DNA from 4 places in the Vibrio sp. JCM 18905 genome. Region 2 is predicted to be linked to each of the others. Evidence: predicted binding sites of a transcription regulator. Region 2 holds the regulator's gene; each other region holds the start of a gene.
The links. The regulator PurR, encoded in region 2, represses purine synthesis genes. The targets are predictions, from matches to a motif close to TNANGNAAACGTTTNCNTNA.

Region 1: the regulator PurR is predicted to act here: its motif matches at 3,883-3,902, upstream of purM (phosphoribosylformylglycinamidine cyclo-ligase).
Region 3: the regulator PurR is predicted to act here: its motif matches at 3,912-3,931, upstream of ACZ5ZC_RS07760 (formate--tetrahydrofolate ligase).
Region 4: the regulator PurR is predicted to act here: its motif matches at 3,063-3,082, upstream of purT (formate-dependent phosphoribosylglycinamide formyltransferase).

Annotation. Positions count from the first base shown of each region.
Region 1 is NZ_AP043880.1:1,006,880-1,013,007, forward strand. Features, by position in the region: gene lpcA (D-sedoheptulose 7-phosphate isomerase) at 127-702, shown strand; gene ACZ5ZC_RS21355 (class II glutamine amidotransferase) at 754-1,599, shown strand; gene purN (phosphoribosylglycinamide formyltransferase) at 1,970-2,626, opposite strand; gene purM (phosphoribosylformylglycinamidine cyclo-ligase) at 2,779-3,819, opposite strand; gene upp (uracil phosphoribosyltransferase) at 3,999-4,625, shown strand; gene ACZ5ZC_RS21375 (uracil-xanthine permease family protein) at 4,747-6,000, opposite strand.
Region 2 is NZ_AP043879.1:1,060,167-1,066,294, reverse strand. Features, by position in the region: gene mukF (chromosome partition protein MukF) at 1-151, opposite strand, end outside; gene cmoM (tRNA uridine 5-oxyacetic acid(34) methyltransferase CmoM) at 154-945, opposite strand; gene elyC (envelope biogenesis factor ElyC) at 1,060-1,845, shown strand; gene torR (two-component system response regulator TorR) at 1,918-2,628, opposite strand; gene torD (molecular chaperone TorD) at 2,895-3,542, shown strand; gene purR (HTH-type transcriptional repressor PurR) at 4,008-5,012, shown strand; cyclic di-GMP riboswitch class I at 5,298-5,387, shown strand; gene ACZ5ZC_RS13140 (TfoX/Sxy family DNA transformation protein) at 5,504-6,094, shown strand.
Region 3 is NZ_AP043878.1:1,763,822-1,769,949, forward strand. Features, by position in the region: gene ACZ5ZC_RS07740 (HAD-IA family hydrolase) at 115-783, opposite strand; gene ACZ5ZC_RS07745 (hypothetical protein) at 978-1,487, opposite strand; gene ACZ5ZC_RS07750 (CreA family protein) at 1,754-2,224, shown strand; gene ACZ5ZC_RS07755 (inosine/guanosine kinase) at 2,457-3,761, shown strand; gene ACZ5ZC_RS07760 (formate--tetrahydrofolate ligase) at 3,998-5,746, shown strand.
Region 4 is NZ_AP043879.1:1,329,503-1,335,630, reverse strand. Features, by position in the region: gene sbcB (exodeoxyribonuclease I) at 1-562, shown strand, start outside; gene ACZ5ZC_RS14350 (CidA/LrgA family protein) at 618-992, shown strand; gene ACZ5ZC_RS14345 (LrgB family protein) at 994-1,671, shown strand; gene cdd (cytidine deaminase) at 2,115-3,002, shown strand; gene purT (formate-dependent phosphoribosylglycinamide formyltransferase) at 3,148-4,323, shown strand; gene ACZ5ZC_RS14330 (thiopurine S-methyltransferase) at 4,395-5,045, opposite strand; gene ACZ5ZC_RS14325 (RelA/SpoT domain-containing protein) at 5,362-6,128, shown strand, end outside.

The sequences.
Region 1 (6,128 bases), on a different replicon from region 2:
GGGTAAACTCAGAGTAATCAAACCCGAGTTCAGGTTTATGAAATGTCCGATACCAAATTGGTATCAGAACAATTTGCTCAGTGAATCTAGGACTGACTGAAGCCGAAATAATAAAGAGAACGTCTTATGTACCATGATCTGATTAGAAGTGAATTAAACGAAGCTGCTGAAGTGCTCAACAAATTTTTAAGCGATGACCATAACATTGCGCAAATCGAAGCAGCGGCGAAAATGATTGCTGACTCATTCAAGCAAGATGGTAAAGTACTGTCATGTGGTAACGGTGGTTCTCACTGTGATTCGATGCACTTTGCCGAAGAGTTAACAGGCCGTTACCGAGAAAACCGTCCTGGCTATGCTGGTATTGCTATTTCAGATCCAAGCCACCTTTCTTGCGTGAGTAATGACTTTGGTTATGACTTCGTGTTTTCCCGTTATGTAGAAGCGGTTGGCCGAAAAGGTGACGTCCTGTTTGGTCTGTCGACTTCAGGTAACTCAGGTAATATCCTTAAAGCGATTGAAGCGGCGCAAGCGAAAGGCATGAAGACGATTGCGCTAACAGGCAAAGATGGCGGCAAAATGGCAGGGCTTGCCGATATTGAAATCCGCGTGCCACACTTTGGTTATGCGGACCGCATTCAGGAAATTCATATTAAGATTATTCATATCATCATTCAGTTGATTGAAAAAGAGATGGAATAGTCGTTTCACGGCCACCTTTTCGAGCTGTGTTGTTAGGGAGTTTTTTAAATCATGTGTGAATTGCTCGGTATGAGCGCTAATGTTCCGACGGATATTTGTTTCAGTTTTACCGGGCTCATGCAGCGTGGAGGTCGAACTGGCCCACACCGTGACGGATGGGGAATTACCTTCTACGAAGGGAAAGGTTTTCGAACTTTCAAAGATCCCAAGCCAAGTTGTGAGTCGCAAATTGCAGAGTTAGTGCAAAATTATCCTATCAAGAGTCGTGCTGTCGTTAGTCATATCCGACAGGCGAATCGTGGTGGTGTTAATTTAGAAAATACTCATCCCTTTACACGTGAGTTATGGGGTAGGTATTGGACGTTTGCGCACAACGGTCAGCTCTCAGGCTATCAAGACTTACATACGGGTCGACACCGACCTGTCGGCGAGACAGATAGCGAACTGGCATTTTGCTGGTTGTTGAAGCAAATGGAAGATCGATATCCTGAGCCGCCAAAGGATATGGAATCGGTATTCTTATATGTTGCTAAATGTTGTGATGAGCTAAGAGAGAAGGGTGTATTTAACATGCTTCTGAGTGATGGTGAGTATGTAATGACGTATTGCACCAATCACTTGTATTGGATCACGAGACGCGCACCGTTTGGTAAAGCCGCTTTGCTTGATGAAGATGTGGAAATTAACTTCCAAGAAGAAACAACGCCACACGACATTGTGTCTGTGATCGCGACTCAACCTTTAACGGGTAACGAAGCTTGGCAGCGGATGAAACCTGGCGAGTACGGCTTGTTTCACCTAGGTGAACTAGTGAAAAACAATGCCTCTGAACTGGTGAATGTGCCGTTTGCAGCGGCGAAACCGGGCAATCAGGCGCCAACTGAGCCGTTAGAATAGCGGTTAATTCGGAACAACTCGTAAAGCTCGCTTAATCGCGAGCTTTATTTTTATGCGTTTAAACCGAGGGCGGATACTGGTGAACTCTCATACTTTCTAGCCTCCAAGTCTCGCTAAGGCTTGCTGGAAAGACGTAACTGATAGAAATTTCTCATGAAACACCACGTTATTCTGAACGGTGAGGAACGAACCAGATTCAGAATCTACTTTCCGAGTGTTGTGTTACTCAAGTGGTTATGGGATTTTTTAGAATGTTGGGTTTTAGGTTTCTAGTCGCACTGCGGCTTTCTTGAATCAAGTTTATAAGTTTCAAAACAACAAAAGGCAGCTCTCAGGCTGCTCTTTTGTGTTTGGAGTTTAGTATTCAGGACTACTCATCGGAGGCGTAGCCGTGTGCGCCAAGTTCTGCGCCATCTAAATAGGCTTTACCATCCTTCATGATCAACCGCTCGTCTACCAACCACTTAGCCACCATAGGGTAGATTCGGTGCTCCTGAGCCTGCACACGTGCTGCAAGTACACTAGCATTATCGTCTTCGAACACCGGAACTTTTGCTTGCAGTATGACAGGGCCACCATCAAGCTCTTCCGTTACAAAGTGCACACTCGTACCATGTTCTTTGTCGCCAGCATCTATTGCTCTCTGGTGTGTGTGTAGCCCAGGATATTTTGGTAGAAGAGAAGGGTGGATATTGATCATCTTACCCATGTAATGAGAAACAAACTCGCTGCTCAGAATACGCATGTAGCCCGCCAGAATAATCACGTCTGGTTGGTACTCATCGATTTGACTCATTAGCTCTGCATCAAAGCTTTTACGCGAGTCGAATGCTTTAGGGTCGACAAAGTGACCGTCTACATCAAAGTTTTTTGCACGTTCTAAACCAAAAGCATCGGCTTTGTTAGAGAACACGGCTGCCACTCGTGCGTTTGGCATGCTGTCTTCGCAAGCTTCCAAGATAGCTTGCAGGTTACTTCCGTTACCCGAGATGAGGACCACAATGTTTTTTAGGGTATGGTTTTTCATGATGTCGAGAGTGCCTTGGTATTGTAGGTTGGAGTTATGTAGCTTCTAAACTACCTACTAATAGAATGGTTTTTAGTGTTCTAGATAGCAAAATGAGGACCTAGTCATCTAGTGTCCTCATTCTTTTTTATCTTGTGGGCTCGATTTGCAAATTATTGGATTTCAACTTGCTCTTCGTTCGCTTCAGCTTGTGCGATTTGACCAATCACCCATGCGTTTTCACCTTCTTCTTGAAGAAGAGCAACCGCGGCTTCCGCTTGGTCTTTAGGTAGTGCAACGATTAGACCAACACCACAGTTGAATGTACGGTACATTTCGTGTGTGTCGACGTTGCCTTTCTCTTGTAGCCACTTGAAGATCACTGGCCACTCCCAGCTGTTACCATCGATAACTGCTTTTGTGCCTTCGGGCAGCACGCGTGGGATGTTTTCCCAGAAACCACCACCAGTGATATGAGAAATCGCATGGATGTCGTGTTTCTCAATCATCTTAAGTGCTGATTTGATGTAAATCTTCGTTGGTTCTAGTAGGTGCTCACCGATAGTGCGACCTGCTAGTTCTTCGTTCTTATCTGCGCCAGATACTTCTAGGATTTTACGGATAAGGGAGTAACCGTTTGAGTGTGGGCCGCTTGAGCCAACAGCGATAAGTGCATCACCAGCAGCGACTTTCGTGCCGTCAATCACGTCTTCTTTTTCGACTACGCCAACACAGAAACCAGCTACGTCGTAGTCTTCGCCTTCATACATGCCAGGCATCTCCGCAGTTTCGCCACCAATTAGGGCGCAACCTGCTTGAACACACCCTTCCGCGATGCCTGAAACAACATCCGCTGCGGTATCAACGTCTAGTTTGCCTGTTGCGTAATAATCTAGGAAGAACAGTGGCTCTGCGCCTTGCACGATAAGATCATTTACACACATCGCAACAAGGTCGATGCCGATAGTGTCGTGCTTGTTCATATCCAGTGCTAGGCGAAGCTTAGTACCTACGCCATCAGTACCAGAAACCAGTACAGGTTGTTTGTATTTGGTTGGCAATTCGCATAGCGCGCCAAAACCACCGATACCACCCATAACTTCAGGGCGACGAGTACGTTTTACCGCACCCTTAATACGATCCACAAGCGCGTTGCCTGCATCAATATCTACACCAGCGTCTTTATAGCTAAGAGAAGAGTTGTTACCACTCACAGGGAAGTCCTCGGTATTAAGTTGGATATGAAAACGGCGCTATTCTAACAGTGCTTAAACATAGATAGCAAACGTTTGCGTCTGTTTTTTTCTTTAGTGATTTATCCTGATATCCCTGTAAAAATCATGTATAATCTGAAGGTTTGTTTAAATATTGCCAACTATAGCCGGAGATGGACATGAAAGTTGTTGAAGTAAAGCACCCTCTAGTAAAACATAAAATTGGTCTAATGAGAGAAGGTGACATCAGCACAAAACGTTTTCGTGAGTTAGCGACTGAGGTCGGTAGCCTACTTACTTACGAAGCAACGTCAGACTTTGAAACAGAAAAAGTGACCATTGATGGTTGGAACGGTCCGGTAGAAGTAGACCAAATTAAAGGTAAAAAAGTAACCGTAGTACCAATCCTACGTGCAGGTCTAGGCATGATGGACGGTGTTCTTGAGCACATGCCAAGCGCACGTATCAGTGTTGTTGGTATTTACCGTGATGAAGAAACACTTGAGCCAGTTCCTTACTTCAACAAGCTTGCTTCTAACATCGATGAGCGTATTGCGCTTGTTGTTGACCCAATGCTTGCAACGGGTGGTTCTATGATTGCTACGATTGATCTTCTAAAAGAGAAAGGTTGTAACCAAATCAAAGTGTTGGTACTTGTTGCTGCACCAGAAGGTATTGAAGCGCTAGAAAAAGCACACCCAGATGTGGAGCTATACACTGCGGCCATCGATGAGAAGCTAAATGACAAAGGCTACATCGTACCGGGTCTAGGTGATGCAGGTGATAAGATCTTCGGTACTAAGTAATTCTTTAATGTATTACTACGACTGAACAGAAAAAACAAAGGCTTGGTGAAAACCAAGCCTTTTTTATATCTATAATACGAGAAGAATAAAATGCGCCACTCAGTAAAGCAGCGCAGACGCACTATTTCGCGTTCTCTTCTTCCATTTGTGCGTTATCTACAACGTGGTTTTCACCTAAATCGTTTGGTAGCACAAGGTTAAGAATAATTGCCACGATACCGCATAGGCTCACACCTTGTAGGCTGAACTCGCCAATACCGAAAGCCATACCGCCAATACCAAATACAAGTGTTACGGCAACGATCACTAGGTTGCGAGACTTATGTAAATCAACGTTATTCTTGATCAGTGTGTTGAGGCCTACTGTGGCGATAGAGCCGAACAGCAGAATCATGATACCGCCCATGACAGGTACTGGAATCGTTTGAAGAACCGCGCCTAGCTTACCTACCAATGCAAGTACGATTGCAGTGATCGCAGCCCAAGTCATGATCACAGGGTTAAATGCTTTGGTTAGCATTACCGCTCCTGTAACTTCACTGTAAGTGGTGTTTGGTGGAGCACCCACCATCGAGGCTGCGATAGTTGCCACCCCGTCACCTGCGATTGTGCGATGAAGGCCAGGTTTTTTCAGGTAGTTTTTACCTGTAACGTTTGAGATAGCAAGCATGTCACCTACGTGCTCTACCGCAGGTGCGATAGCGACAGGAATCATGAACAAGATTGCGTTTATGTTGAACTCTGGCGCGGTGAAGTTTGGCATAGCTAGCCAAGCTGCTTGTGTTACTGGAGTGAAATCAACCACACCGTAGAATAGAGAAACAGAGTAACCTGCAAGAATACCACCGACAATTGGAACGAGCTTCAAAAAGCCTTTTGCAAACACGCTTAGTACAATGGTTGTGAGCAGTGAGACCGCCGAGATGATGATCGCAGCATCACCATTAACAAGCTGTGCAGCACCATCACCGGTTTTACCTACCGCCATGTTCACTGCTGTTGGAGCAAGGCCAAGACCAATCACCATGATCACAGGGCCAACGACAACAGGCGGGAGAATTTTATGGATAAATCCAACACCACGCACTTTGATCATCGCCCCTAGAGCCACATAAACCAGGCCTGCTGCCATTAAGCCGCCCATCGTTGCGCCGATACCCCAAGTTTGGATACCGAACATAATAGGAGCAATAAACGCAAAAGAAGAGGCAAGGAAGATGGGAACAGAACGTTTAGTCATTAATTGGAAGAGGAGAGTACCGACACCGGCACCAAAGAGGGCGACATTTGGATCAAGGCCAGTTAGCAGCGGCACAAGCACCAAAGCACCAAAAGCGACAAAGAGCATTTGAGCGCCTTGTAACGCGTTTTTCATAATAATTCCCTATTTTCAAGATACGCAGACAAATCCGGCGAATACTATCATCCTGCAATCGTTTGCAACGTTGCATGGATCAAACTTTCGATTGAATCTTTCCCATAAATAGCGTTTTTGAGAGTTAG
Region 2 (6,128 bases):
CTTCATCGAACCTTTCATTACTCAGTACGGCAATGGCTATTAAGAATGCCAATCGCTCTGTGGTCAGGTTCAACGAGAAATCGTGCTGCTTAACCCAGCCAACCAACTCATCGATTGGTTGCTCTGCAGCATTGAGAGTCATCTCACTCATTGTTATTCCTGTTTATCGTTCTTTTTAGCCCACACATGAATGTAGCGGCCTAATGAGAGGTATGGCTCTTGTCGACAAAGTTGTTTTTCTAGCGCCAACACATCTTCAAGCTCGTAATCGCCCATGTATTGCATATTGCCTATGTAATCACTAAATGAGCGGATACCAGATTTGCCACAAATACTAAAGCCTGAATCTTCTATCCATTGGTAGACTTCTTCAGGTTTTAAGCCTTTTTGCGGCTGTAGTTTAAATCTTTTTCGGTGGGGCATGCCGTCTAATATATGAGGAATGTTGCCACAAACCACGTTTTTATAGACTAAACCATGGTGGTTATAGAACATCACTGATGCAATGCCTCCCGGTTTTACTTGTTCTAGTACCGTTTCAAGTGCGGCCTTAGGATCGACCAACCACTCCATGACGGCGTGAAACATAACAAGATCCACCTGTTCATCCATATGCTCACCAATGGATTGGACAGGCGAATGAATCAGGCGATACTGCTCAAGCAAACCGTTTTTTTCAATATCCTGCTTAGCCAACTGCAGCATTTCCGAAGATAGATCACATAAAGCGATTCGATGTCCGAGCTTAGCAAGCTTTTGCGACATTTGTGCCAAACCACCACCTGCATCCAACACCTCTAGGGGTTGCTGGTCAGCATCTAATTCACTTAGAATCTGTAGAAAATCTTCCCACACAATGATTTGGCGGATCTCCCCTTTGTCGGAGCCGTAAATATTTTTTGCAAATTTGTGGGCGATATCGTCGAAATTGCGGTCTTCTGTCACTTCTGCTGAGTTATCATAACGGATTGTGCCGCTATTCTGGCACAAGGAAAGCAGGAATAAAGAGGGGTACCCTCATTTTTATTATCAATTGATGTTTTTTCGGACTATTTATGTATGTTTGAGCTGAAAAAAGTAGTGTCAGCCTTGCTTATGCCACTTCCGGCATTGCTGCTGATAGGCTTGTTGGGTCTTGCTCTCATTAGTTTTACCACAAAACGTAAAACTGGCTGCTTCGTTGTTCTATTCTCTTTTGTTGGCATTTTTCTTGTTGCCTTCCAACCTGTTTCAACCAAGCTTCTTATGCCATTAGAGCGAGAGCATAAAGCCTTTTTGCCAGTTTCTGGCACCATCGACTACGTGATGGTTTTAGGGAATGGTCATGTTATCGATGACGAAATTCCACCCACCTCGCAGTTAAGCCGTGCAGCATTAATGCGCTTAACTGAAGGCATTCGTATTTTAAGAATGTATCCAGGTGCTAAATTAATTTTGTCTGGCTATGCTGGCGGTTCTGAAATTAGCCATGCGAGAATGATGGCGAACGTTGCCCTTGCGTTGGGAGTCGCGAAATCCGATATCATTTTATTAGAAGATGCGAAAGATACGTGGGAAGAGGCGCGTCAAGCGGCTGCATTCGTTCAACAAAAGGAGATTGTGTTAGTCACTTCTGCGAGCCACATGAGCCGTGCATTGTATGAGTTCAACGCAGCAGGCATTAAACCAATCCCAGCCCCGACCAACTTCTTAGCTATTAGCGAAATCAGTCAACCTTGGGATAAATACTCACCTAAAGCGCGTTACTTAGAACAAACGGAGCTTTATTGGCATGAGTACTTGGGCAGCATTTGGCAAAGATTGCGTGATACTGTCGGCCAAACACCAATGGTTGAAGCAAAGTAGTACTATATTGAAACCACAAAAAAGGAGAGCCGAAGCTCTCCTTTTTCTTTTTAAGACTTAGGTTTGTTCAGTTTAATCACCAGCAAACATATAGCCTTCGCCGTGCACCGTCACAAAAATTTGCGGGTTCTTTGGATCAAACTCCATTTTTGCGCGCATACGTCGAATAAGAACATCAATAGTACGATCATTGGGAGCATCAACTCGGTGGCTGATCATATTCAAAATACGCTCGCGACTTAACACCTGGTTAGGGTAAGACGATAACGCCACCAAAAGTTCGTATTCTGCTTTGGTCAATTTTACGGGTTCGCCGTTACGGCTCAGCGCACGACGTTGAATGTCGAATGTCCACTCTCCAAAACGTACAATATGTTCTTCACTGGTTTCGTTCGCTTTCGCGCTACCGCTACGCGCTGCTGAAATACGCCACAGCAAGTTTTTAACGCGAACCAACAATTCCCTCAGTTCAAAAGGTTTTGTCACATAATCGTCAGCGCCCATTTCTAGGCCTACGATTTTATCAATGCTATCCGTGCGTCCTGTTACTAATATGATACCAATATCCGATTGGCTACGTAATTCACGAGTAAGCATCAGGCCGTCTTCACCCGGCAGGTTGATATCCAGCATGATCAGGTCTACATCGCCCGCTTGCAGGACCTCACGCATTTCTGCGCCACTCTCTGCTTCGCTGACTTGGTAACCCTCATTTTGGAAATATCCCGCAAGCTTACTACGAGTTACAACATCATCTTCTACGACTAATACGTGATAGCTCATTTACACCACTTTTCTGTCTTCTTATTATCCAAGACGTATTCTATTCATAACTAGTAACATTTCTAGTCATAGATACATTAAAAAGCAAGATTTAGCGTTTTTATTGATTCAAAACAAGCTTACCCATCGCCATTAATAAACGTTAATTTTTGACCATAAAACATAATAATTATAGTTACTGCTATTCATTTTAATTGATTACACTTAGGGGATATCCCTAATTGACTTTGTGATGCACAACTTGAAGCATCATTCAGGAGCCCAAGATGCAAGAAGTGAAAGCTTTTAATGAAAAACGCGCTGAAATTTACTGGTGGTTTTCGAGCTTGTTCGCAAAAGAGCTAACAGAGAAAGAGCTGGAAGCCTACCACAGTGTTGAAATTCGCAGTTTTCTAGCAGGTTTAGGTGAAAATGAGTCACTGAAACCAGCCGTTGATAGCCTCGTTGATGCGCTAAACCGATTGCAAGATCGTGAAGACGCTCAATTGGAGCTTGCTGCTGACTTTTGTGAACTGTTTTTGAAGACAGAAAAATACGGCGCTCTTCCTTACGCATCGATGTACATCGGTGAATCAGGTTTGCTGAATGACAAGCCAGCCGAGGAAATGGAAAAGTTGATGGCAGAATTTGGCGTTCAAGTAGATGAAAATCTAAAAGAGCCTGCTGACCACTTAGCCGTTGAACTCGACTTTCTCGGCAACATGATTATCCGCTCAAACGAACTTGAGCAAGAAAAACACATGGAAGAAGCCTTCGTTAAACAAAACGACTTTATCCAGCAACAGTTGATGTCTTGGCTACCTCAGTTTGCAGACAAATGTAAACAATTCGACGAATTTGGGTTCTACTCGAGCGTCGCGAAACTATTAGTTGCATTTTGTAAACTAGACAGCGCTTACCTTCTTGGGGAATAATTGCCGCCTATTTTTAAGGAGCCCGCCTATCGGGCTTCCTGTATACCTGAAATAACTGAATGTAAGTAAGTTGGGTATATTATTCGTTTGCCTTAACTTAGCTCAAAGACGCTTGGTTATTTAGCAGTCAAAATGTGACTTCAAATACACAAATCTCTTGCTGAAAACATTGCTAGTCAGTCCACATAGGGCTAAAATGTGAGCGCAAACGATTAAATATGATTTATATGTAAACCGCTGAAATATAGCGGTTTTTGTGTTTTTTAACAGGTTGATGGCAATTTCTCATCAGATAGAAAAAAGATAAAATTCATCGACCGATGCTGCTACGTACCCTTTTGTCGTGCTTGGACCAACCGCTGCCGAAACACTTAGCGCCAACCTTAGATTGCTGGGTGTAAACCATTAGAGCATCAGGTACATCCAACACGACATATTTCAGTAGCTCGATACAGGACACCATTTATGGCCACTATAAAAGACGTTGCTCGCTTAGCCGGCGTTTCCACTACGACAGTTTCGCACGTTATCAATAAAACGCGTTTCGTTGCAGAAGCAACGCAAGAAAAAGTAATGAAAGCCGTGGACGAGTTGAATTACGCGCCAAGTGCGGTTGCACGCAGCCTAAAGTGCAACTCAACTCGTACGATTGGCATGTTAGTAACGCAGTCAACCAACCTATTCTTCTCAGAAGTGATTGACGGGGTTGAGAGCTACTGTTACCGCCAAGGCTACACTCTGATTCTGTGTAATACGGGTGGGATTTACGAAAAACAACGCGATTACATCCGTATGCTGGCTGAAAAACGTGTTGATGGCATCCTAGTGATGTGTTCTGACTTAACCGAAGAGCTTAAAGAGATGCTTGACCGTCATGCCGACATTCCTAAAGTGGTCATGGATTGGGGTCCAGAAAGCTCACAAGCGGACAAGATCATGGATAACTCAGAAGAAGGTGGCTACATCGCAACCAAACATCTGATCGACAATGGCCATACTGATATTGCTTGTCTAAGCGGTCATTTTGAAAAACTTGCTTGCCAAGAACGCATTGCAGGTTTCCGTCGCGCGATGAGCGAAGCAAACCTAGCTGTAAATGAAGACTGGATCCTTGAAGGTAACTTTGAATGTGATACGGCCGTATTAGTCGCAGATAAAATTACAGCAATGGACAAACGTCCGACAGCGGTATTCTGTTTTAACGACACAATGGCTCTGGGCCTAATGAGCCGACTACAACAAAACGGTATCAAAGTTCCTGATGATATTTCAGTGATCGGCTACGACAACATCGAGCTTGCGGAATACTTCTCTCCACCGTTAACCACTATCCACCAACCTAAACGTCGTGTGGGTAAAAATGCGTTCGAGATCCTACTTGAGCGAATCAAAGATAAAGAACACGAAAAGCGAATTTTCGAAATGCAACCTGAGCTTGTAATTCGAAACACCGTGAAGAAAATGAACTAAAATTCGCCAAATATAACGATGTCAAATAAGCGCTCTAAAAGGGCGCTTATTTTTCATCTCTAAATAACTTTTCCCTGACTTAGGTTTGTTAGACAAAAAATCTCGAATCTCTAAGTCTCTGTTTTATATGTAGGTAAATCACACACCCTCACAACCTCGAGATCATCCCGCCTTATTCTCAAATATGCACAAATATGCGCTTGTCGACACTTTTTATTGAACCAGAATCACACTTTTACGGGTAAAACGTGATGTTAATTCAATATACGAAGTATGCTCATTCTGTCACGCACAGGGCAAACCATTCGAAAGGGTGGGACGCAAAGCCTCCGGCCTGAACCATAATACTATATGGAAGGTAGCGGGGTTACCGATGGCAAGTGTGCAAGCGATGACTTTACCCTGTAATGACATTGCTTTTGCGCATGTTTGCTACTCTCTCGGACCTGACTTTTGGTGGCGTAATATTAATTACACCGAGATAACAAAACATGGATAAACCGATACTCAAAGACTCTATGAAGCTATTTGAGGCACTTGGTAATATCAAGTCGCGCTCAATGTTTGGTGGCTTCGGACTATTCGCTGATGAAACAATGTTTGCACTAGTTGTAAATAATCAGCTTCATATAAGAGCAGACCAACAAACTTCATCTGACTTCGAGAAACAAGGGCTAAAGCCTTACGTTTATAAGAAACGTGGCTTCCCAGTCGTTACTAAGTACTACGCAATTTCCAACGATTTATGGGAGTCTAGCGAACGCTTAATCGAAGTAGCTAACCAATCGTTGAAAAAGGCAAAGCTTGAAAAAGAACAGCAAGCAACTACAAAGCCTAATCGCTTAAAAGATTTGCCTAACTTACGACTGGCTACTGAACGCATGCTAAAAAAAGCAGGCATTGAGTCAGTAGAAAAACTGGAAGAGGAAGGTGCACTTAACGCTTATAAAGCGATAAGAGATACGCACTCTGCAACCGTCAACATTGAACTGTTATGGGCACTAGAAGGTGCTATTAACGGTACTCATTGGAGCGTTGTACCTCAAGCTCGCCGAGATGAGTTGATGAATGGCCTCCAATAAAAGTCGGCCTTAAAAACTATCTTGTAAAACCGCA
Region 3 (6,128 bases), on a different replicon from region 2:
CTTGCGGATTTCATACAAAAAGCTTCTCATCCATCCAATGCCTACATCAAACCCCTTACCTACAGTCCAAACTTAAACATATCCATAGCTTAAGTACGGTGTGCCATTAAGAGATTAAACAGAGCAGCTAAATAGCTGCTCTTTTAATTCATCTAAATGTTGAATGCGAATTACGCGTTCATCATCAACACGATTGATTGCCTCACCATTAAATAGCTGTACGGTTTTAATGCCAGCGTTTAATCCCGCTTCTACGCCTTTAGGTGTGTCATCAATATAAAGACAGTCGCTCGGTAAAAAGCCCATGCTCATTGCACTGTACATAATTAAGTCAGGTTCAGGCTTCCAACTATTCGCATCGAATGCAGAGAACACTTTCCCCTGGAAAGCATCGAGCAATCCTGTTAACTCCAATGCGTATTCTATTTTATCTTTCGGCCCATTGGACGCGACACAATATTCGATATTATGTGAATCTAAAAACTGAATTAATCGCTTTGCGCCATCCATCGGCTGTAAGTGGCGAACAAAAAGAGACTGGACTTCTTCACGGTATTGCGGCTCTAAGATATCAATAGGGACTTTGATATCTTTCAGCTCTTTAGTATCTAAAAGGATGTCAGCGAGCTTTCCTCCTTTAAAATGAGAAACGCACTCTTCCATCGTTAATTCTGCGCCATGCAGGTTAAATACATTGACGAGAGCTTGGCAACACAATCGTTCACTATCGACCAACGTACCATCACAATCAAATATCACGCACTTAATATTGGTAATTGCCATAGCCATCTCCAGACATCTTAAAGGCTAATGCCCTAGCTGATTTTAAAAATGTTGGCTTAATCTTATTTAAGTTTGGGATTGTTGAAACGACGAGCTTGGCATTTCATGGAAATAGAGGGGAGCAATTACATTTTTTCTAAGCAAGATCACCTATCGTCATCTTGCTTTGCTTTTTATGCATTTGAGTGCACAAATTAGCTTTCAATAATCACCGAATCTAAAAGCTTGTGTTCGGTACTTAGTCTTTTAGCAAGATCCGCCACAAACGAACTCTTGTATTTTGATTCAGAAACCGCGACATCAGAGATAAGCGTGTTTCCTTCAAGGTGGCTAATAATAGCGGCACCAATTGGAGCTCCAGATTTAAAACCAACATATAATTCAAAATCTGGCGTTAGAATTATCTGAGTGAGATATTCCACAATCATATCTTTATCGTACTGTTGATCCCAACGCTGAGACTGCAGGACAGAAAACATGATAGTAAGTCGGTGAAAATCGACCAGAAAAATATCGTCAGAGCTAAATTCAGAATTACTCTCAAGTAGCGTGTCTTTGTCGACCACTTGATAGGTTGCTTGTTCTAGTGCTTTGAAATAGACATCACGCCCTTTCAGACTCTCTGGTGTTGGAAATTCAACTTCAACCAGATCATACAGCCATGCATTTTTACGCTCGATACTGGCTAACTGTTGTTCATTCATTTTGATACCTTAGTTGCAAAACGAAATGTGCAGAGTGTTTCATTCTCACATAGAGTGAAGCTTAGACAGAGCGACAAGCGATATAAAGTCAAACATATTGGGAGAAAGTATGGTCACTCTAACTCATCATTTCGTTTAGAGCAGTACATTAGCATGAAGCTCACAACAAACCTAGCGTACGTAGACCTTTCCTTGGCTAAATTTTGTTTTAGTTGCAAACCTCTGATAGATTTCATCAATATCTTTCCTAGTTAAGGACAAAAATAATGAAAAAGATGCTGTTAAGTGCATTGCTTGCTACTACGCTGGTTGGTTGTTCAGATAACGATGTTGCTGATGTAGGACTCGGTTGGTTTACTTTGAAAGACATCAAAGTAGGTGAATTAAAAGACGAGGTAGTCACGGGGGTAACGTGTCATATAGCTTCTATCGAAGCCGATTTTAGCTTAGCGGATCCAAGTGACAGCTCAATATCATGTCGTCAGACTGGCGAAATCACGCCGGAAATGATTGCAAAAATAGATAAAAGTAAGTCTGGCGAAATTGTATTTAAGAAGTCAAAAAGTATTTTCTTCAAAACAATGAAGGTTCGCCGAATTTATGATGCAGACAACCAAACCTTACTCTACCTATCTTACACAACAAAAGAGACAGACGGTAGCTTTAAGCACAGCCTATCGACAGTTCCACTTTGGGGTACCAAGGCTTACGTTGAGCCTACTGAAGTGAAAAAGTAACGCAGCTAATTTTGGGTAGCTCCAAGCTCGTTGTTAAAGAAAATAACCGATCAACAATCTGAAAAGCGACCAATTGTAGTACTATAAGCATCAGCAATTTAGGCTATCTTGGTCGCAATTTCTCCAGCTCGCTGATTTTTTCAGCGGGCAAACTTCTTTGTAATAAAACGCCACGATTTTCATTTTTTTGTGATACAATCCCGCCTCTTTTTTTTCTCACTCAAGAACAAGCATGAAGTTTCCTGGTCAGCGTAAATCTAAACACTACTTCCCAACTCACGCTCGAGATCCATTAGTAAACCAAATCCGACAAGCGCCTAAGCTATATCGCCCAACTATTGTTGGTGTCGGTCAAACCATCGTAGATATCGAAGCGCGTGTAGATGATGCGTTTTTAGAAAAATACAACCTAAGTAAAGGACATTCACTCGTTCTTGAAGAAAGCAAAGCAGATGCACTTTACGAAGAACTGGTTGAGCAAGGCCTGATCACACACCAATACCCAGGTGACACGATTGGCAACACGCTCCACAATTACTCAGTATTGGCGGATAGCAAATCCGTTTTGCTCGGTGTGATGTCCAAGAACATTCAAGTTGGTTCTTTTGCTTACCGTTACCTTTGCCGCACGTCTTCACGCATGAACCTCAACCACCTACAAACGGTAGATGGTCCTATTGGTCGTTGTTATACCTTGATTTCTCAAGATGGCGAACGCACATTTGCTATCAATGAAGGTCACATGAACCAACTACTTCCAGAAAGCATTCCTGAAGAGATCTTTGAGAAAGCATCAGCTCTGGTTGTTTCTTCTTACCTCATGCGCGGCAAAGAAGAGGATCCAATGCCGAAAGCGGTACAAAAAGCAATCGACTTTGCCAAGAAGCACGATGTCCCTGTTGTACTGACTTTAGGCACGAAATACGTTATCGAAGGTAACGCGCAGTGGTGGCAAGAGTACATTCGCGAGAACATATCTGTTGTTGCAATGAATGAAGAAGAAGGCGCCGCATTAACAGGCGAGACAGAACCGCTTGCGGCTGCTGATAAAGCACTTGAGTGGGTCGATCTTGTTCTATGTACTGCAGGGCCAAATGGCCTATACATGGCAGGTTACACCGACGAAAAAGTAAAACGAGAAACCACACACGACATTCTTGAAGGTTCAATTGAAGCCTTTAACCAATACGAATTTAGTCGTGCGATGCGTAAAGGAGATTGTGAGAAGCCAATGAAGGTATACTCTTACATTGGTCCTTACCTAGGTGGTCCACTAGAGATTAAGAACACCAACGGCGCAGGTGATGCGGCGCTTTCTGCTTTACTGCATGATATGGCTGCAAACTCTTTCCATCAAAAAGAAGTGCCTAACTCAGAAAAGCACGAAGTACGCTGTTTGACTTACTCATCACTTTCTCAGATCTGTAAATATGCAAACCGAGTAAGCTATGAAGTGTTGACGCAACACTCTCCTCGCCTATCGCGAGCACTTCCTGAACGAGAAGATAGCTTAGAAGAAACTTACTGGGATCGTTAAGATCACAGCTTTAAAGCTAAAAATACATCAAGGTCACCATTTGGTGGCCTTTTTGTTTTGATCTGGCGCAGTAAATAGTAGATTTTGTTAGTATGTAGCACAGTATAGAGCAGTAAACTCTTTACATACCGAATCGAAACTGTACTATCACCGAGCAAACGTTTGCCCAACAATAATACTTGCTCCAACTCAGATTGTTTTTCAACACTACCTGCGAGTCACTTTAGGGATTATCCATGCAGTCAGATATTGAAATTTGCCGAAACACACCACTTTCTTCTATTGATGTTATTGCGGAAAAAGTAGGGTTACTACCCGAAGAATATGACACTCACGGGAAGCACAAAGCCAAAGTCCATCCAAAATGTTTGGAGCGGCTAAAAGAGAATGATAACGGTAAGCTTGTGCTTGTTACTGCGATCACTCCTACCCCACTTGGCGAAGGAAAAACCGTTACAACTGTCGGACTGGCGCAAGGTTTAGCTAAGCTTAGACAATCCGTTATCGCATGTATTAGACAACCTTCTATGGGGCCTGTATTCGGTATTAAAGGCGGTGCTGCTGGCGGTGGTTATTCCCAAGTTGCTCCAATGGAAGAACTGAACTTACACCTTACTGGTGACATCCATGCGGTGACGGCGGCGCATAATCTAGCTTCAGCCGCGCTTGATGCTCGCTTGTATCATGAACAACGCGAAGGCTATGATGCCTTTGAAGCACGTACTGGATTAAAGGCACTTAAAATCGATACGGCAAGCATTACTTGGAAACGAGTAATGGACCATAATGATCGTGCACTACGTAAAGTCAAAATTGGGCTAAATGAGCCAGGAAAAGTCATCAATGGATACGAACGCGACGAAGGGTTCGATATTTCTGCCGCGTCTGAGTTAATGGCTATCATTGCACTGGCTAAAGATTTGAAAGATTTACGTCAGCGTATTGGGAAAATTGTCGTAGCGTACGATTTGAACGGAAACCCGGTAACCACTGAGGATCTGCAAGTTGCAGGAGCAATGGCAGTGACATTAAAAGAGGCCATAGCACCGACACTGATGCAAACTCTGGAAGGCGTTCCTACGTTGATTCACGCAGGCCCGTTTGCAAACATCGCCCATGGAAATTCATCCATTATTGCCGACGATATCGCGCTAAAACTATCAAGTTACACCGTAACAGAGGCGGGGTTTGGTTCGGACATGGGATTTGAGAAAGCGTGTAACATTAAAGCTGCCGCCACCAGCAAGGCGCCAGATTGTGTAGTGATAGTAGCGACATTACGCGGCCTCAAAGCAAATTCTGGACACTACGATTTACGACCAGGTATGGCCATTCCAGATTCCATTTTTAATCCAGACCAAGCAGCATTGGAAGCGGGATTTGAAAACTTAAAATGGCACATTAATAACGTCCATAAATATGGCATTCCAGCTGTTGTCGCTATTAACCAGTTTCCGCAAGATTGTGAGAAAGAGCTTAAAATACTTAAAGAGCTGGCTCAGAAATTTAATCCGGAAGTTAAAGTCGCTATCAGCACCGCTTTTGCGCAAGGCGGGCAAGGCACAACTCAGTTAGCTCAACATGTTATTGACGCTTGTGCCCAGCCTACAGAGTTTCGTCCTTTATACAGTAAAGAACAATCGTTACACGAAAAACTTATGGCTGTGTGTGAAGCTGGCTATGGTGCCGCCAATATAAAAATGAGTTCTCTTGCTACTGAACAGCTCAACCATTTTGAAAATCTAGGTTTTAACAACTTAGCGGTTTGCATAGCGAAAACCCCATTATCGATAACAACAGATTCCGCTGTCAAAGGCGCGCCAACAGGTTTTACCGTCCCTATACGCGAGTTACGTCTGTGTGCTGGCGCTGGGTTTGTGTATGCGTTGTCCGGTACGGTGATGACAATGCCAGGTTTGCCTGATAAACCTGCATTTATGAATTTAGACCTTGATGATGAAGGAAATATCGTCGGTCTCTCTTAGTGTAACGTCAACGTATAGCTGACTATAAAGGAAGCACGTTTAAAGAGTGAGTGGTTTACTTCTATATCCACTCACTTTGGACAGACGAAGAGGCGTGCTTGATTATCTTTATCTTACTGTTTTATCTCCACTTTACATTGTAAATCCATACTTATTTTCTCCCCTTCCCTATAATCTTGCGCCAATTTGATGCACGGCCTACTTAGCACTTCACCAATGTGGTGCAATTGCCTTGCGATGAACTTTTAACCCCTTTGATTTTTAAAGAGATATTCTATGGCTCGAATCTTGTACTAAAGTTTGCAGTAGTAAACACATCAGCAGAAGCATTTTCAAAACCCCTGCGCTGTAAACCACTTCCTCCTGGTTAGCACCGTTTTGA
Region 4 (6,128 bases), 270 kb from region 2:
TCTTGGTGAATTGCTACCAGTGCCAGTTAAACTAGTTCATTTGAACAAATGCCCTATTCTCGCCCCTGCAAAAACGTTAACGGCTGAAAATGCAGAGTCTATTGGCATTGATCGCCAGCAATGTCTCGCTAATCTCGCTTTGTTGCGCCAACATCCTGAAATTAGAGAAAAGCTGATTAGCCTCTTTTCAGTCGAGCGTAAATTCGATAAAAGTGATGACGTCGATACACAACTTTACGACGGATTCTTCTCTCCGGCCGATCGCGCAGCCATGGATATCATTCGAGAAACCGACCCGAACAATCTTGCCGCATTGGACATTGAATTTGATGACAAGCGCATTAAACCTCTATTGTTCCGCTATCGTGCGCGTAACTTCCCAGGCACATTAGACGAACAAGAACAGAGACGCTGGGCATTACACTGTCGAGAAGTGTTTGAAAGCCAAATTGAAGAGTACATGCTGAATTTAGAAAACTTAGTTCACGAACATGAAAGTGACGAAAAGAAGATTGCGATATTAAAATCCGTGTACCGTTATGTAGAGAGCTTAGCTTCTTAACTCCTCCTAATACAAGCGCACCTTATGGTGTGCTTGTTGTTTATATACTGTCAAAATGATTAAAGAACGATTCTTACAACTGATCCAACTGCTCATTTCAATCTTCCTCATCATGGGGGCACTTGGCATCGGAATTACCATTCAAAAGTTCACTGGCGTTTCCGTCCCAGGAAGTGTCATCGGTATGCTCGTACTGTTTTTCTCCATGACTCTTGGGCTTGTAAAGGTCGATTGGGTCAAACCGGGCGCCACGCTATTTATCCGCTACATGATTTTGTTGTTCGTTCCTATTAGCGTGGGATTAATGCAACATTTCGATATGCTACTCGCTAATGCCCTCCCTATCATTGCTAGCGCAGTTGGAGGCTCACTCATTGTACTGGTCAGCCTCGCTTGGCTGCTGGACTACTTGCTAAAGGAGAAGCACTGATATGTGGTTAGTTGTTACCATTGCGGTTTTTCTTGTCGCGCGCCAAATCGCAATCAAAGTGAATAATCCTCTAGCAAATCCTTTGCTAATCAGTATTGCAGTGCTCATTCCTTTGCTTACTTACTTAAATGTACCGTTTGAAACGTATTATGCGGATAACGAAGGGATCAGTTTTTTACTTCAACCAGCCGTAGTTGCTCTGGCTTACCCGTTATATGAACAACTACCACAGATTAAAGCAAACTGGCGAATCATCACTTTTGCTTGCACAGTAGGCAGTGTGATGTCGATGATGACAACCACCTTGATCGCAGTCGCTTTCAAAGCGGATATCAGTTTAATCGCAAGTCTAGTGGGTAAATCCGTCACTACGCCAATAGCAATGGAAATTTCGAGTCACCTCGGTGGTGAAGCTGCCGTTGCGGCGATCTTGGTTCTGATTGTTGGTTTATTGGGCGCGATTTTGGCATACCCAATTTACAACTTAATTGGAATTAAACACCCGATTGCACGTGGCCTAACAATGGGTACCGTGTCTCATGCCTTAGGCACCGCGACATGTGCAGAGAAACAGCCCATTGATGCCGCGTTCTCATCACTCGCATTGGTTTTATGCGGCATCATCACTTCTATTTTGGCTCCAAGCTTTTTTGCTTTGGCTGTCTGGCTATATCAATAGTTAAGCGCTCTCGGTCTGCCCTCCTTCCGGCAGGCCGTGGCCTTCCCGTTTCTTCCTTATCCCTTCCAGAATTCTGTATTACCTCATCTAACAACCCGTTCTAGTAAGATCGTTAAGGCACTCTGACGAGATACACACTAATAACTTTAACATTCAGTGCAATATTACTGACTCAACGTTGCTTAGATATCTAGGAATAACGTTGTGTGGACATGTAGGCATCGTAATTAACATATCCCAGCGTCTTGGTCATATGAATATATACTGATATGGTTAATTGTGAGACGGAGATAACGCTTCACGTCAGTGCAATCGAATACATGTGTGAGCTCACTCTAATTATGTAACAGAATTATCAATTGCATTATTTATCGTGATCTAACGCACGGAACATTTCTATCCTTCACATAGAATAACTGTCCATGCAATAACAAGGATTCAACATGAAAAGTCGCATTGAACAGGCGCTAGCAGGCGCTCCAGAAGCACTTTCCAAACAACTTGCTCCTATCATCCAAGCTGATGATTTTGATGCTACGCTTTCAGTTCAACAGTTTGAGCAGTTGCTTTCAGCTACCGGTCTATCAGATAAAGAGCTTCGTGTTGCTCTACTTCCTTTTGCCGCAGCATATTCCTATGCTCCTCTTTCTGAATTTTATGTCGGTGCTATCGTTCGTGGTCTCTCAGGTCGCCTTTACTTCGGTGCCAACATGGAATTCTTTGGTGTTCAGTTAGGTCAAACAGTTCACGCTGAGCAGTCTGCAATTAGCCACGCTTGGATGAAAGGTGAACGTGGTATTAAAGATATCACTATTAACTTCAGCCCATGTGGTCACTGCCGTCAGTTCATGAACGAGTTATCTACCGCAAACGAGCTTAAAATTCAGCTCCCAGAACGCGAAGAAAAGTCGCTGCATGAATACCTACCTGAAGCCTTTGGACCAAACGATCTCGGTATCGAATCCGGCTTAATGGCAGAAGTAAAGCATCAGTTCTCATGCGATGATGAAGACACTCTAATTCAAAGCGCTGTTGAAGCGATGAACATGAGCCACTCACCATATACCAACAACTTGAGTGGCTTAGCATTAGAAATGGCTAGCGGCCGTGTATTCCAAGGTGCTTATGCGGAAAATGCGGCGTTTAACCCTAGCTTGCCGCCATTACAAGTTGCGCTGATCCAAGTACTACTTGCGGGTGAAACTTTTGACAATATCAAAGCCGCTGCTCTGGTAGAAAACTCAGAAGGCAAGATCAGTCATTTGGCTGATACGCAATCAACGTTAGAAGCGTTGAATCCAGATATTCCACTTAGTTTTGTCAACGTATAAGCGACAATTTCAGTATAAAAAGCTCTACTGCATGTAGAGCTTTTTTATTGCCTAAAAACCAAAAGCAAACGTTTGCTTTGTCATAAAACTTCAGTATGATCTCCTGCAATTTCTGTCTCACCACTCTATTTTGTAAGGGAACACTATGTTTGGCACTGCAACCAGCGCAAATGCTACCCGTGTATTACTTTTAGGCTCTGGCGAACTCGGTAAAGAAGTCGCAATTGAATGTCAGAGACTTGGTTTAGAAGTGATTGCTTGTGATCACTATGCTAATGCTCCAGCGATGCAAGTTGCTCACCGTAGTTACGTCATCGATATGTTAGATGGAAGCGCCTTAGAAGAAGTTATTACGAAGGAACAACCTACTTACGTCGTACCTGAAATCGAAGCTATCGCAACCGACAAACTGGTAGAGCTTGAAGAAAAAGGGCTGAATGTTGTTCCAACCGCTAAGGCAACCAAGCTAACAATGAATCGTGAAGGTATCCGACGTTTGGCTGCAGAAGAACTAGAACTGACGACATCACCTTATCGTTTTGCAGATACTTTTGAAGACTTCAAAGCCGCGGTTGAGCATGTAGGCATACCGTGCGTAGTAAAGCCAGTTATGAGCTCTTCAGGTAAAGGGCAAAGTGTCATCAAGACCGAAGACGACGTTGCAAAGGCATGGGATTACGCACAGGAAGGCGGACGTACGGGTGCAGGTCGCGTGATCGTGGAGGGTTTTATCGACTTCGATTACGAAATCACTTTATTGACTGTAAGAGCCGTTGACGGTGTTCACTTCTGTGCTCCAATTGGCCATCGTCAGGAAGATGGCGACTACCGCGAATCATGGCAACCGCAAGCCATGTCAGAAAACGCAGTAAAAGCAGCAGAATACACGGCAGAGAAAGTAGTCAACGCACTCGGTGGCTACGGCATCTTTGGTGTAGAGTTATTTGTTAAAGGCGATAAGGTCATTTTCAATGAGGTCTCTCCTCGCCCACACGATACAGGCATGGTCACAATGATTTCGCAGGAAATGTCTGAGTTTGCTCTCCACGTACGTGCATTTACCGGAATGCCGATTAATAATATCGTACAATATGGTCCATCTGCGTCGGCCGTTATTCTTGGGCAAGGGACTTCCACAAACATTCGCTTTGACAACCTAACCAAAGCCTTAGCTCAACCTCAAACGCAAGTTCGTCTATTCGGCAAGCCAGAAATCGATGGTCGCCGTCGTTTAGGTGTTGTCCTTACGCGACGAAAAACCACCGAAGAAGCCGTTCAAGATGCTGTTGAAAGTGCAGCAAAAGTGAATATCACTTATTAAATACGAACCACTTATACAAAAATAGCGCAGCTCAAATTGCTGCGCTATTTCGTTTTACAAACCAAAAAAACCTATTCACTCTCGATTAGGTACACTTCTTCAGAGAAGCGACTTAAGCCTTTTTTCGCAATTTTAGGATGGTTTTCATCAGCTTCATCTACGTTCAAACAGGTAACTTTGTAACCTGAAAATAACTGCTCAATCTCTTCGACTGGCACGCTAAATGGAGGCCCTGCCATCTCTTCTTGAGGATAGTTGAGTGTAACAAGCAAAATACGACCGCCTGGATTCAAAAGTTGCTTGAGACGCTCTACATACTCCTCTCGCATATCTTTCGGTAAAGCAACCAACGCGGCGCGATCATAAATGATATCGGCTTGAGATACTGGTGCAGTGAAAAAGTCCCCAGTATAAATAGAGAGCTCATCAAATTGATAAAGCTCGTGCATACCATTAACAGGCGTCACGGTTGGCGTATAAAAATGTTCAGCAAAAAAGGCACGAACAGCGATATGGCTCAGCTCAACACCTTCAACTGAATCATGCTTCATCGCCAACCAAATCAAGTCTTCTGACTTTCCACACAAAGGCACTAACACTTTGTCTTCACGCTTTGGGTTTGTGTGTTGCCAATATGCAGGTAATAGCGGGTTTACATCTTCCAAGTGAAATCCGATTTGATTACTGGCCCATTTATTATGCCAAAACTCTTGGTCTCTCATTTTACTTTCTACTTGTCGGCTGATTTTCATTTTGAGAAGTAAGACTAACGATTTTTTTCAATTTGTCTATGCCGTTCATCTTTGGTTAATACAGCGGTGATAGGATGTAAACGTTCTTATAGGAACCACGCCTTTGTCTGATAAACAGAATAAAGAAAAGAGAAATGGTGATCTAACGCACGATTCCACTTCAAGACAAAACTGAAACCTTGGAATCTTTCGTAATGACCCCATTAATAAGTTAGTACCTGATTTGCCGAACTTAGCGACCTTTATGTTCCCTATTTTCTAAGTACAAGCAAGTTAAGGAGAGTGAATGAGCTTATTTCTTCGTACTACAGCATTGATGCTTTTGGTACTTAGCCGTGCACCGGCATTTGCCGCACTTCCAATTACCCCAGCGCCGAGTGGCGATCAAAATCGTTCAACAAGCCAAAACGAAGTTTGTTCGAAACTCTTTAAACATAGCCTTAGCGGCTTGTATGGTATTCAGTCAATCGACGCAACTCCAACTCAGCCATACACTGACTTCGACATTCTTTACAGCAAAGCTCACCAAGCACAATTTGAGCTTGAAACTATCTGTAAAAGTACCGCACTTCTTAATGATGCTCAGCCATACTTCGCAGGCGTAAAGTCCAAACAACGAGCAGAAGAAAAAATAGCTTTGGAGTTAGATGGAAAAGTCGAACGCATTACTGACCTAGCCCGTGCCACGATTGTTGCTGAAGACGTCGCGAGCTTAGTCTCCATTTATGAAACCTTAGAGCGTGAAACAACAATTGTTAAAGTAAAAAATCGCTTCAAAAAACCTGGTCCTTCAGGCTATAGAGACTTGAACTTACTCGTTCGTTTACCAAAGACAAATCTGGTTGCCGAAGTTCAACTGCACTTAAAAGCCATCGCAGATGTGAAAAGCGGTCCTGAACACGACCTATACGAAAAAATCCAGAAACTAGAACGCCAAGCGATGATGGAGAAACGCAAACTAAGCGAACTAGAACTCGCTTCTATTCGCAACATGCGTGCACAGTCTAAAAACTTGTACCAACAAGCATGGCAACCATACTTAACAACGCACCT